Regions from separate parts of the Pontibacter rugosus genome, predicted to be linked through region 1. Evidence: riboswitches for the same ligand, from Rfam matches in the RefSeq annotation. Region 1 holds a riboswitch; each other region holds the start of a gene.

What was found. Region 1 has a riboswitch for S-adenosylmethionine ahead of metH (methionine synthase). Riboswitches for the same ligand answer to the same signal wherever they lie in the genome.
Region 2: another riboswitch for S-adenosylmethionine. It lies ahead of ACFQ2O_RS11425 (Na+/H+ antiporter NhaC family protein); the one in region 1 lies ahead of metH (methionine synthase).
Region 3: another riboswitch for S-adenosylmethionine. It lies ahead of ACFQ2O_RS02095 (O-acetylhomoserine aminocarboxypropyltransferase/cysteine synthase family protein); the one in region 1 lies ahead of metH (methionine synthase).

Annotation. Positions count from the first base shown of each region.
Region 1 covers NZ_JBHTLD010000046.1:16,707-21,099, forward strand. The annotation lists gene metH (methionine synthase) at 1-1,899, opposite strand, end outside; SAM riboswitch class I at 1,968-2,076, opposite strand; gene rpmA (50S ribosomal protein L27) at 2,956-3,225, opposite strand; gene rplU (50S ribosomal protein L21) at 3,297-3,605, opposite strand; gene ACFQ2O_RS07325 (ribonucleoside-diphosphate reductase small subunit) at 4,210-4,393, shown strand, end outside.
Region 2 covers NZ_JBHTLD010000095.1:7,787-12,179, reverse strand. The annotation lists gene ACFQ2O_RS11435 (DUF58 domain-containing protein) at 1-595, shown strand, start outside; gene ACFQ2O_RS11430 (hypothetical protein) at 642-824, shown strand; gene ACFQ2O_RS11425 (Na+/H+ antiporter NhaC family protein) at 909-2,249, opposite strand; SAM riboswitch class I at 2,463-2,566, opposite strand; gene ACFQ2O_RS11420 (N-acetylmuramoyl-L-alanine amidase) at 2,727-3,647, shown strand.
Region 3 covers NZ_JBHTLD010000009.1:2,073-6,465, reverse strand. The annotation lists gene xseB (exodeoxyribonuclease VII small subunit) at 244-507, opposite strand; gene xseA (exodeoxyribonuclease VII large subunit) at 500-2,059, opposite strand; SAM riboswitch class I at 2,358-2,467, shown strand; gene ACFQ2O_RS02095 (O-acetylhomoserine aminocarboxypropyltransferase/cysteine synthase family protein) at 2,779-4,101, shown strand; gene metX (homoserine O-acetyltransferase MetX) at 4,109-4,393, shown strand, end outside.

The DNA.
Region 1 (4,393 bases):
ATAGGTTACCAGCTTTTCCGTAGCGTCGGGGTGGCGATTAAAGATTACGTCTTCAATCAGGTCGCGCAGTTCCGTCGGGATTTCGCTGTACACGCCCATCATACCTGCATTCACAATGCCCATGTCCATACCTGCCTGCACGGCATAGTATAAGAACACCGTGTGCATGGCCTCGCGCACCAGATCATTGCCCCGAAACGAGAACGACAGGTTACTCACCCCACCACTTACCAGCGCATGCGGCAGGTTTGCTTTGATCCACTTTACCGTCTCAATATAATCTACAGCATAGTTATTATGCTCTTCTATACCTGTGGCAATAGCCAGTATGTTAGGGTCGAAAATGATGTCCTGCGGCGGGAAGCCAACTTCATCGACTAAAATGCGGTAAGACTTCTCGCAAATTTCTATTCTGCGCTCAAAGGTGTCTGCCTGGCCCTGTTCATCAAAGGCCATCACAACAACGGCTGCACCGTACTGGCGCACTTTGCGAGCTACTTTTTTGAATGCTTCTTCGCCTTCTTTTAAGCTGATGGAGTTAACGATGCTCTTGCCCTGCACACATTTCAAACCTGCCTCGATCACACTCCATTTAGAAGAGTCGATCATAATAGGCAATTTCGAAATATCAGGTTCAGAGGCGATCAAATTCAGGAAGTTGGCCATGGCCTGCTCTGAGTCAAGCATGCCTTCGTCCATGTTCACATCTATGATCTGGGCACCGCCTTCTACCTGCTGCTGCGCCACAGATAAGGCTTCCTCGAACTTCTCTTCTACAATAAGGCGGGCGAATTTTTTGGAGCCGGTTACGTTGGTACGTTCACCTACATTCACAAAAAGGCTTTCGGGGTAGATGGTGAGGGGCTCGAGGCCGCTGTAGCGAGGAAGAGGGGCAACGGGGGTGGGAACGCGTGGTTTATATTGCTGCACCAGGTCAGAGATAACCTTTACGTGCATTGGCGTAGTACCACAACAACCGCCAAGTATGTTTACCAGCCCTTCTTTCAGGTACTCTTCTACAATCTCGCCCATTTGCTGTGCCGTCTCGTCATAACCGCCAAAGGCGTTTGGCAAACCAGCATTAGGATAGGCACTAATGTAAGTATCAGAAATACGGGAAAGCTCTTTGATGTGGGTTTTAAGCTGACGCGCACCTAAAGCACAGTTAAATCCAATGCTAAGTATAGGTGCATGCGAGATGGAGTTCCAAAACGCTTCTACCGTCTGGCCAGACAAGGTACGGCCGCTGGCATCCGTGATCGTACCTGACACCATAATCGGCAGCTCTTTGCCGCCGTCCTGCACATACTGGTCTATCGCAAAAAGCGCCGCTTTACAGTTCAGTGTATCAAATACTGTTTCTACCAGCAGCAGGTCAGAACCACCATCCACCAGGCCGCGCACCTGCTCATAGTAGGCCTCCACCAGTTGGTCGAAGGTGATGGCACGGTAGCCAGGGTGGTTCACATCCGGGGAAAGCGAAGCGGTACGGTTTGTCGGACCAATGGCACCTGCTACAAAGCGCGGCTTGCCCGGTAGTTTAGCTTCTATCTCATCTGCTGCCTCACGTGCCAGCCTTGCCGATTCATAGTTCAGCTCATACACGATGTGCTCCAGGTGGTAGTCGGCCATGGCGATGCTGGTACCGCTAAAGGTGTTGGTTTCGATGATATCGGCACCAGCCTCCAGATACTCAGCATGTATGGCTTTGATTACGTCTGGACGGGTAATGGAAAGGAGATCATTATTCCCTTTCAGGTCGCCGGTATGATCTTGGAAGCGATCCCCACGGAAGTCGGACTCCTGTAGTTGGTAACGCTGAATCATAGTGCCCATCGCACCATCCAGCACTAGCACACGCTCTTGCAGCAGTTTATAAATCGGATGTGATTTTGTCATTTCGGTGTCTTTCTTCTCGTAATTGTCTACGCAGCTTATCAAGAAAAACACCTACAAAGGTAGGAGCAGTCTTATCTTCCCTGGCAGCAGTAGCTCCAGGAGGGAGGTAGCACCAAGCTATAAACATGGTTGCTAAGACGTCAAAGGGCCCTGTCCCTCAGTCTTTCTTGATAAGAATGTTGCAAAGTAAAGGGTTATATGCGGAAAAAAGAAATTTGTTGCATGGAAATGTGGAGAACAGTGGGTCAAGTTCGTTTTGTTTGCTGTTTAAACTTGGGTGTAGGAGTTTGTGGAGCAGGTTTGGCGAACCACCCCCGGCCCCTCCTTGTCCAAGGTGGGGAGGTTTCCGCTACTGCTTCTTGGGCAAGTAACTACTTTGTCGTTGCGGCTGATCAGGGGAATTCTCCTCACCCCAACCCTCTCCTAATAACTGGAGAGGGAGAAGTGCTGTTGCTCTAGCTGAAGTATAAGCGCTGTAACTGATGGTATTAAGCGGACAGGTCGCGACCTGTCCCTACAAATTCTACATATGAATGATGGTGAAATCAGCAGCTACTAGAACTGATTCCAGTCCTTGGGTTGAGCGCCTTGTGCATGTTGCGGTGCCCGCTAGGGCAGCCCGCAGCGGAGCGAGGAGCAGCTTCAGGCACACAGCGCGATGCCCGAGGACGAGGCCTCGCGGCCGTGAGCGCTCCAAAGCATAAAATGAAACAATGGGTATTTGGGAGCTAGAGGATAAGCGGAAGCTAGGAAGTATAGCTTGGCTGAAGTTGCGAAAGCTTAGCTAAGCAAGTATGGCCGAAACAAGTATAGTCCCCCGCTGCGCAAGTATGGCTTTTCAAGCCAGTCGAGTTACAAACCTGACATCATAGCAGGATACAAGTCTGAAGACTTGCCCCAGTAGGCGAAGTATAAGTTGCAGTTAGCGGCGGTGGTTTAAGGCACAAGCGGACGCTTGCGCTAAATGAGGCTTAGATATCCTTAAGCAACAAGTATAAAACAAAAAGAGGGATGTCTTTCGACATCCCTCTTTCCTCGTATCAGCTATACTTAATACTAAGCTTCAGCTTGTACTTTAGGAAGTACAGAAACGTAAGAACGGTTCTTCTTTCCTTTTCTGAACTGAACAACACCATCAGTTAATGCAAACAGGGTATGGTCTTTGCCCATACCTACGTTTACACTTGGGTGGTGTGCAGTACCTCTTTGTCTTACAATGATGTTACCAGCGATAATATCCTGGCCACCGTAAATCTTAACGCCAAGACGTTTAGAATGTGATTCACGGCCGTTGTTAGAACTACCAGCTCCTTTTTTGTGTGCCATCTTTTTAACTATTTAACTCAGGTTAGCGAACTAAGCCTGAAAGGATTCAACGATTAATTTCTTCTTACTGCTTAACCAATGCTCTCGATAAGAACTTTAGTATAGTTTTGACGATGACCTCTCGACTTTCTATACCCTTTTCTTCTCTTCTTCTTGAAGATATGAACCTTGTCAGCTCTGAATTCCCCTAAGATTTTACCAGTTACCTTGATACCATCTACAAAAGGAGCGCCAACAGTAATGTTACCGTTATCGTCTGTAAGAAGAACATTGGCGAACTCAACGGCGTCACCTTCATTGCCGGAAAGCTTGTTAGCGTAGATGAACTTACCGCTCTCTACTTTGGTCTGTTGACCTGCGATTTCTACAATTGCGTACATCAGCTTCAATGTATGTTTAAAGTTTAGTCCGCAAAAGTACGGCAATTATTTGATACATGCAACGCCTTGTATAACAAATTGTTTACCAACTACACAACCCTCACACAGTCATGTGGAAAACAATGTTGATATCCACACTAACTTTTTTAGCACTTGCTAAAAAAGTTTGCAACAATCTGTAATTCAGATCATTGGAGCCAATATAACCAAACCCACTTTTCCACAATATTTATACCAAGCTCAACCAGACCAGCCATAAACAATGCTTCATCTTTTAACATCTTGCCTGAAACAACATGCCTAACACCACCACCTCACCAGCTCTTATCCCTTAATTTATAGGCAAATAAAGATATTTAAACTTAAATATATAATAAAATTTAGATGTGGATAACAGTGTGAATTACCACCAAAAACAGCCCTAATGCCGCATTCAGAGGGTGTGCATAAATTGAACAACTTTCGGCCCGAAAATCAAGTTCATTTCTATATATTTGAAGTCACGAAATACTTTGGCTGCCACTCAGGCAAGAGCCAAACATTTTATGACTACAAGAGGTTTTGAGTGAAACCTGAGCCTAAAACCCTTTAATTATATTAAAACATGAGTGATATGGAGCCAATACTGAAAGAGAACCCAAACCGCTTTGTCTTATTTCCAATTCAGAACGATGCGGTGTGGCAGATGTATAAGCAGGCGGAGGCCAGCTTTTGGACGGCAGAGGAGATAGACCTAAGTCAGGACCTGAAAGACTGGGAAAATCTGAACGATGGCGAACGCCACTTCA
Region 2 (4,393 bases), on a different contig from region 1:
AGGCCGTGTGATGCAAATGCCTTTTGAAGGACTAAGCCTGCTGGACTATGCCATTAACGCCTCCCTTGTCATCTCCAACATCGCCCTGAAAAAGCAGGATAAAGCAGGCATCATCACCTTCTCTAACAAAATAAGTAACCTGCTGCCAGCCCAGCGCAAATCTGACCAGATAAGGCGCATTATGGAGCTACTATACAACCAACGCACCAAGTACCAGGAAACAGATTATGAGCGCTTGTACGCTACGGTACGTAGTAAAATAAAACAACGCAGCCTGTTACTGCTCTTCACTAATTTTGAGACATTGAACGGCGCGCAGCGCCAACTGCCGTACTTGCGAGCTTTAGCGAAGCACCATCTGCTGGTAGTCATTTTCTTTGAAAACACAGAACTGCATGCGCTGCTGGAGAAGCCTGCTAATAACACAGCGGAAGTATACACCAAGGCAATCGCCCAAAAATTTGATTTTGACAAGCGACAAATTGTAAAGCAGCTGCAGCAGCATGGTATACACGCCATACTTACACCACCTAAGCAACTAACGGTTAATACCATCAACAAGTATTTGGAGCTGAAATCACGAGGCTTGATTTAACAAGTATAGTTTCCATTTATAAAGTATAAGCCCTGTACATGCGGCAATGCAGAAACACCTCCCTTTCTTCATTCAGGAGCAGCTTCAGGCACACAGCGTGATGCCCGAGGCCATAATGGGCTTGTTCGAGGAAGCAGAAAGCAGCGGCAATGGAAGTACGGCCGAGGCTGTACAGGTATGGCTCTGCGAGCCAGTAGAGCTGGAAGCTCTACACCATAATAGGCACTAGCTGCAAGCTAGCGCCAGCGGAGGAGGTAGTAAAGGGAGAGACAATAGAATGACCGCCAGTGTCTCCCCTTTTCAAAATTGACCTTTATAAAGCAGCCACTGTAGCTTCATCCGCTGGTTCTTTAGCCAGAAAATGATCCACGAAAGGCGTGTAAATGGCTAACAGTGCAAAGACAAGCAGCAAGTAAATGTACCAGGCATAAGACCATACATCTATGAATGAAAGCTGGCCTTCCGTAAAGCTGAGCAGGATCAGAATTTGTGCACCATAAGGTAGCAGCCCCTGCACCACACAGGCAAATACATCGATAATAGCAGCAGTTTTTCGCTTATCAATGCTATACTTGGTGCTGATCTCTTTGGCAACCTCACCTGTTACCACGATCGAAACGGTATTATTAGCAATAGCCGTATTGGTTCCACCTACTAAGGCTCCGATACCTGCTTGTGCAGATGTATACCCTTTTGTCGCTTTGCTGATCTTTTTCAGAAGGAAGGCTATCCCTCCGGCCTCACTTACCATCTGCGCCAGGCCACCTGTCAGCATAGAGAGCAGGAAAATCTCGATCATACCTGTAAAGCCTTCGTACACGCTGCGGCTAAACTGCAGCACATCCAGCTGATGGTTAATTAACCCTAGTGCACCTGAAGATAGGGTGCCTAGCGTGAGCACCACAAACACGTTCATACCTGAAATGGCCAGCGCGATTACCAGCAAGTATGGTAAAACCAGTAACCAGTAACCCTCCTGCACCGCCGGCAGCGCACCAGGTACTGCCGGTGTTGCCAGGCCGGTAATCAACAACAGCACCAGTGTAACCAGCGCAGCGGGTCCGGCTATCAGGATATTAACGCGGAATTTATCGCGCATGCTGCATCCCTGCGTTTGTGTGGCGGCAATAGTGGTGTCAGAAATAAAAGACAGGTTATCACCAAACATAGCTCCCCCCAGCAGCGTGCCCAATAACAGCGGCAACGAAGTATGGCTTTGGTTTGCCAGCCCTACCACAATCGGCCCCAGCGCTACAATAGCCCCTACCGAAGTACCTGTAGCTGTAGATAAAAACGCTGCCAGCAAGAAGACGCCAAGGCCTAAATACTGCACCGGCAACACACTCAGGCCCAGGTTTACAGTAGCATCTACACCGCCTACGGCTTTGGTAACAGTGGCAAAGGCACCAGCCAACAGGTAAATAAGGCACATGGTTACAATCTTGGTATCGCCACAACCACGGATAAGTGCTTCCACTTTGGCCTCTACGGAGCCGCGAAGTATGAAGAAAGCTGCAATTATACCCAGCACTACCGCCACAGGTGCTGGAAGCGCATAGAAATCATCCAGCAGAATTCCTGCACTTAAAAAGGTGAATACAAAAACCAGGAAGGGCAGCAAGGCATAGCCTCCTGTCTGTTTGATCTGTTTCATGAAAATGAGGAGCTGGTGAGCGCACAAGGCATGCCTGTACCACCAGCTTAATATTAGTTAAAAAACATTGATTGCTTTGCCTGGAACAGGCGGATAATAGGCAACCTTAGTTGCGAGAAAGTTTTAACAACAGCAACAACAACCGTTTACAAGGGCTGTTACAGAAGTATAAACCGGATAAATAGAAGCTTGAAGTAATACGCGCATTGGAATAATTTATAGTTCCCAAACCTGGGCAGGTGTTAGCACCTTTACGGCAGCAGCCGTGGTTGCTAGAGGTTCTCTGAGCCTGCTCTCTCCCCTCTTCTTTATAAATCTTGCATAAAGATGGCACAAAGGTAAGGTCACGATAATCAAAAAAGCAAACTATCAGTACAGGTTTTCTAACTCAAGATAGCCTAATGCATGCTGCTCTTGCAATTTTTGCTTGCGTTGATAAAGGTAATTTGTATAGCTTGAGGCGTATAAATGATGATCATGAAGTATAACGCCTCCGCCCTTTTATCTGTACTGCTCGCCTGTGCCACGCTCACTGCCTGCACACCTAACCCCTATGCCAGCACCAATAAAGCCCATCATAAACAGGTGAAGGCATTCGCTAAACAGCTACGGGTAACACCTGCCCTTACACCAGGAGAAGAGCAACTAAAGCAAGGTGATTACTGGGTGGGAACAACTAATTTCAGTATGCGGCGGCCCAACTTTGTAGTCATTCACCATACCGCACAAAACTCTACGGAGCAAACCCTGAACACCTTCACCCAGCCCAGCACACAAGTTAGTGCTCATTATGTGATTGGCCGCGACGGCAAAGTATACCACATGCTAAACGATAACCTCCGGGCCTGGCATGGCGGGGCTGCACGTTGGGGCAACGACACAGACCTTAACTCCTCTTCCATTGGCATCGAACTGGACAATAATGGCGCTGAACCTTTCTCGGAAGCTCAGACTGCTAGCTTGCTGCAGGTGCTGGACATGCTGAAGAAAACGTATAACATACCAACAGCTAATTTTATCGGCCACTCCGACATTGCTCCTACACGCAAAAACGACCCTAACCACACATTTCCGTGGAAGAAACTAGCTGAACACGGCTATGGCTTGTGGTACGATGAAGGCATACTAGAAAAGTATTTACAACCAGCTGCTCCTATCGTCATTTCAGATAGCACTGGTACGGCCCCAGCCATTATCTTACAGCCACAAGACACAGTCTCTACCATACCTTTTATATTCAATCCTAAAGAGGCATTACGCATCATCGGCTTTGACACCCGTGATTTGCCTGCTGCCATTCGTGCCTTTAAGCTGCACTTTGTTCAGGATGAGGTTAATGATGTTCTGACGGAAAAGGATAAGGTTATACTATATAATTTGTATCAGAAGTATATGTAAAAGAAGTATAAGCTTTCATAGCCTCTGTTCTTAAAATATTCAATTAAGCTATCTTTGCTGTTTGCTGTTATCGTCCTGCTCCCTCCGCTGGGATTAGTTTCTAACTCGTGTCTTAAAGTGGTGTAGGGTTTGTGACTCCACTTGCTTGGAAAGCCATACTTTCCGTTGCTGCTTTCTACAACTTACCTGGCGCAAGCATCGGCTGTATTGGTAACATATGTGTTTGCAACTAACCTCTCTGGCACAAGCTCGCAGCCTTATCTTGTCCCATATCTTTTCTGTAAAGCAAGTTCATACATGCTGGCGCTAGCTTGCAGCTAGTGCCTTCTTTGGTGTAGAGCTTTCAGCTCTACTGGCTCGCAGAGCCATACCTGTACAGCCTCGGCCATACTTCCATAGCGACTGTATGTCGTAGCTTGAAACAAGCTATTTTTCCTAGCTGCCTTTCATCCTCCAGCTCCCACTTACCTGTCGTTTCACTTTATACTTTGGAGCGCTCAAGGCCGCGAGGCCTCGTCCTCGGGTATCGCGCTGTGTGCCTGAAGCTGCTCCTCGCTCCGCTGCGGGCTGCCCTTTCGGGCACCGCAACATGCACAAGGCGCTCAACCCAAGGACTGGAATCATTCAGATAGTCTCTGCTGACGGAGCTTTAGTATATCCTGTAGGGACAGGTCGCGACCTGTCCGTGCGATATCTTCAGCTATGAAACGTATACTTGTGAAATGGTACCTACAGACCACTCCTTA
Region 3 (4,393 bases), on a different contig from region 1:
TGTAGTGTACAGGTGGGGCTTTCTGTTTTATGGCTTATTATACTTGCTGATGGTCTAGAGTAAGTAGGGTATGGCCTACCTCATCATTTCCTGCTACTGTCATTTCGAACGTAGTGAGAAATCAATCTATCGGGAATTCTGGAAAGATCTCTCCTGACGTCGAGATGACAGGAATGAGGGAAAAAGAAATTGTCTAAAGTTTATCAGCTTGATAAGGTTTAAAAAGCCACTTTTCAATTTCTCCTAAAACAATGTATTGCTTGCTGGTTTGCTGTCCTTCTGCTTTGGCTGTTCCGGTACCTCGCAATTCTCTTCGTTAAATACCTGGTCGATGGCTTTTTCGGCTTTGCGCAGCTTTTCCTTGCACAGCTTAATCAGCTGCGACGATCGCTGTACCTTTTGCGTCAACTCATCTACGTCTACGGCATCATTTTCTATGGCACGTAGTATTTCCTCCAACTCCTGCGTTGCTTCGCGGTAGGTCATTTGGTTCAAATCCTTACTCATCAGTATCAATAGTTACAACTAAGCTATGGATGGAGCCGTCCTGCATTTTGGTTTGCACCACGTCTCCATCTTTCACGTCTTTTACACTTTTAATTATTTTCCCGTCTACTAAAGTCAGCGTGTAACCACGCAGCAGCAGCTTTTCTGGGTTATTGGCTTCTACACTCATTTCCAGCAGCTTTAGCCTGTGGTTCTCATGCTGCATTTTGTTTTTTACACCATACGTTAGCTTGTCGCTATACTTGGTAAAGGTTAACTGTTCCTGTTTCAGTTTGTCGTTAGACTCCGTTTCCAGGCAATGCACCAGGTGGTTCAGCTCGTGCTCCTTCATGTGCAAGTAGCGCTGGCTTTTGCCTTCCACGCACACCGATAGCTCCTGCAGCAGCCGCTCCTGCTCGTATAGCAAATCTTTTGTTTCGGAGTTAAGGTCTTTTTCCAGGTTACTTACGTGGTGCTTCTGCGCTTCGATGTAGGACTTTGGTTTAAGCAGCAATCCGCGGGAGAGTATCTCCAGTTTATCCTTTCGTGCCTGTAATATCTGTTTGGTGTTATTGTTTACCCGATGGCTGAGGCGCTCCAGCTGGTCATGTGCCAGTTTCATCTGCTGTGCCGAAAACATCCGGATGCTATCGAACAAGCTTTCGCTGTACTCTTCGGCAGCTCTGAACCTGTCAATCAGGAAACCCGCTACGGCCGTAGGTGTCTTCAGGCGCGTGTTCGCTACCAAATCGGCTATACTTTCGTCGCGCTCATGCCCAATACCCGTCAGCACCGGCAACGGAGATTTTCCGATGGATGCGGCTATCTTATAGTCATCAAAGCAGCTTAGGTCTGTCTGGGAACCACCGCCACGAATCAGCACGATTACATCATATTGATCTTTATACTTGCTGATTTTGGCAAAAGCACTGGCTACAGAAGCCGGAGCCTCGTTGCCCTGCACAGTGGCCGGAAACAACGTTGTGCTGAAGGTATAGCCGTAGCTATTGTTTTGCAGCTGATGCACAAAATCCTGGAAACCGGCAGCCGTGGCAGAGGAGATAATGGCCAAGCGCTGCGGCACCATCGGCAGCTCTAGCGCCTTGTTCGCCTCCATCAGCCCCTCAGCTTCTAAACGCTTCAAGGTTTCCTGCCGCTGGCGCGCAAGGTCACCGATCGTATAGTTGGGATCAATGTTGGTAATGTCGAGGCTAAGGCCATAAAGCTCGTGAAACCGCACTGTTGCCTGCAACAGCACCTTTAGCCCTGCCTTCAGCGGCTGGCCTGTTTTTTCCTCGAAGTGGCGGCCCAGCATCTGGTAACGCGAGCCCCAGATAGTAGCGCGGGCCTGTGCCAGCATTTGCCGGGCATCGTCGCCTTTATCTACCAGGGTAAGGTAGCAGTGGCCTTTGCGGCGGTCTACGTTTACCTGTGCTATCTCAGCCACCACCCAATAGCTATCTGGAAAAGCAAGCTCCAACTCCTCGCGTATCTGCTGGTGCAGGGCATGCAGGGAGAGGGGGCCAGGTTGTTCCTGGTGGCTTATACTATGGCTGATATAGATATGGGACATCGCTCGCTCAATAAAATTTCACCTGCACTACCAGCAGATTGCCGGCTCCTAAGGCTCTAAGATAAAGCTTTCTTCACAAAAACACAGAACACCAAATATGTAAAATCATGATTTAAAGATAAATAGAGACCCTGATGCAAGCGGCTGCAAGTATAGTTAAATAATGTATGGCCTCTAATGCTTTAATTTTCAGGAGGATAAAGTATGTGTTGTGAAAAAATGTTGTTTTTGTTTGGCTTTTTAAAAATTCGTCCCGTATAATTGCAACATCAAGTCAATTGTCCCTTTTGCGGATATTGATTTATAAAGAAGCGTGGAGAGACAGGCTCTATGAAGCGCTAGCAACCTAACTACCGTGGTTAAGGTGCTAATTCCTGAGTTCGGCAGGGTGCCGGACGAATATAAATTGATACGAAAATGAACAAGGGAATTAAGCCAACACAACTCGTAGTATCATTTGCACCGGCAGGGTATAACCTGTCGCAAAATCTTTATTTAGCTCCTGCTAAACAATTTGTCATGCGCACGCCCATGTGCAGCATGTGTTACTGTTGTTGATCATCCAAGTATAAAAATCCTGTTTTCAGAACGGCTTAGTGGCAGATGTTAAGTCTGCTGCTATGGCTACGCTGTAAACAAATCAGGCTTTTTGCGGCTCAACAGCATCCTTTCTTTTAGTTTATATTTTCCCAAGCTAACCTTATTAAATCAGCATAATTATGTCACAAGCATTGCATTTCGAAACACTACAGCTACACGCAGGCCAGGAAATAGATCCAACAACACAGTCGCGTGCGGTGCCTATTTACCAGACTACTTCTTATGCTTTTAAAAACGCCGAACACGGTGCTAACCTGTTTGCACTCAAAGAATTTGGCAACATCTATACCCGCATCATGAATCCTACCTCTGATGTGTTTGAAAAACGCATTGCGGCGCTGGAAGGTGGTGTGGCGGCCGTGGCAGTAGCATCAGGACAGGCGGCGCAGTTTATAGCTCTTAACAACATACTGGAGGCCGGAGATAATTTTGTTACCACAAATTACCTGTATGGCGGTACTTACAACCAGTTTAAAGTATCGTTCAAGCGACTGGGTATAGAGGCAAGGTTTGCTGAAAGTGATGAGGCAGAAAGCTATGAAAAATTGATTGACGATAGGACGAAAGCCATTTATGTAGAAACCATCGGCAATCCGCGTTTCAACATTCCGGATTTCGAAGCCATTGCCGCACTTGCTAAGAAGCATGACATTCCGTTGGTGGTAGATAATACGTTTGGTGCAGGAGGTTATTTGTTCCGCCCGCTGGAGCACGGCGCTAATGTGGTGGTTGAATCTGCTACAAAATGGATTGGAGGCCACGGCACAAGTATAGGCGGTGTGATTGTAGACGGCGGTAACTTTAACTGGGGCAACGGCAAATTTAAACAGTTTTCGGAGCCAAGCGAAGGCTACCACGGCCTTAACTTCTGGGAAGTTTTTGGATCGGACGGACCTTTCGGTAACATAGCTTTCGCCATACGTGCCCGTGTCGAAGGCCTGCGTGATTTTGGCCCTGCCATTAGCCCTTTTAATTCTTTCCTGCTACTGCAGGGACTCGAAACACTTTCGCTGCGCGTGGATAGAACGGTGCAGAACGCGCAGGCGCTGGCTGAATGGCTGGAGCAGCATGAGCAGGTAGAGAGTGTAAATTACCCAGGCCTTGAGAGCAGCCCATACCATTCGTTAGCTAAGAAATACCTAAAGCGAGGCTTTGGTGGAGTATTGTCTTTTAAGCTGAAAGGCGATCAGCAGCAGGCAGAGAAATTCGTAAACAGCCTGGAACTGGTTAGCCATTTAGCTAACGTGGGCGATGCCAAAACCCTTATCATACATCCTGCTTCTACCACGCACCAGCAGCTGTCAGAAAAAGAGCAGCTAAACGCAGGCGTGGAGCCAACGCTGCTGCGCATTTCCGCAGGCATCGAGCATATAGAAGACATTAAAGCAGATATAGCGCAAGCCTTTGCTAAAGTACAGGCAGAAGAGCCAGCCGCAGTTTAAAATTACTATGCCAACACCTCAGTTATTTCACCATCAACAAGAGTTTCAGCTGGAGTCCGGAGCTACACTTCCGGGCTTCCAGCTGGCTTATACCACTTATGGTACGCTAAATCCTCAGCGTAGCAATGTTGTGTGGGTGTGCCATGCCCTTACCGGCAGCTCAGATTTTACCGATTGGTGGTGCGATCTTTTTGGAGAAGATAAGTTTTACGACCCGCGTGAGTGGTTTGTGATTTGCGCCAATACACTTGGTGGTTGCTATGGCTCTACCGGGCCGCTGTCTATCAACCCA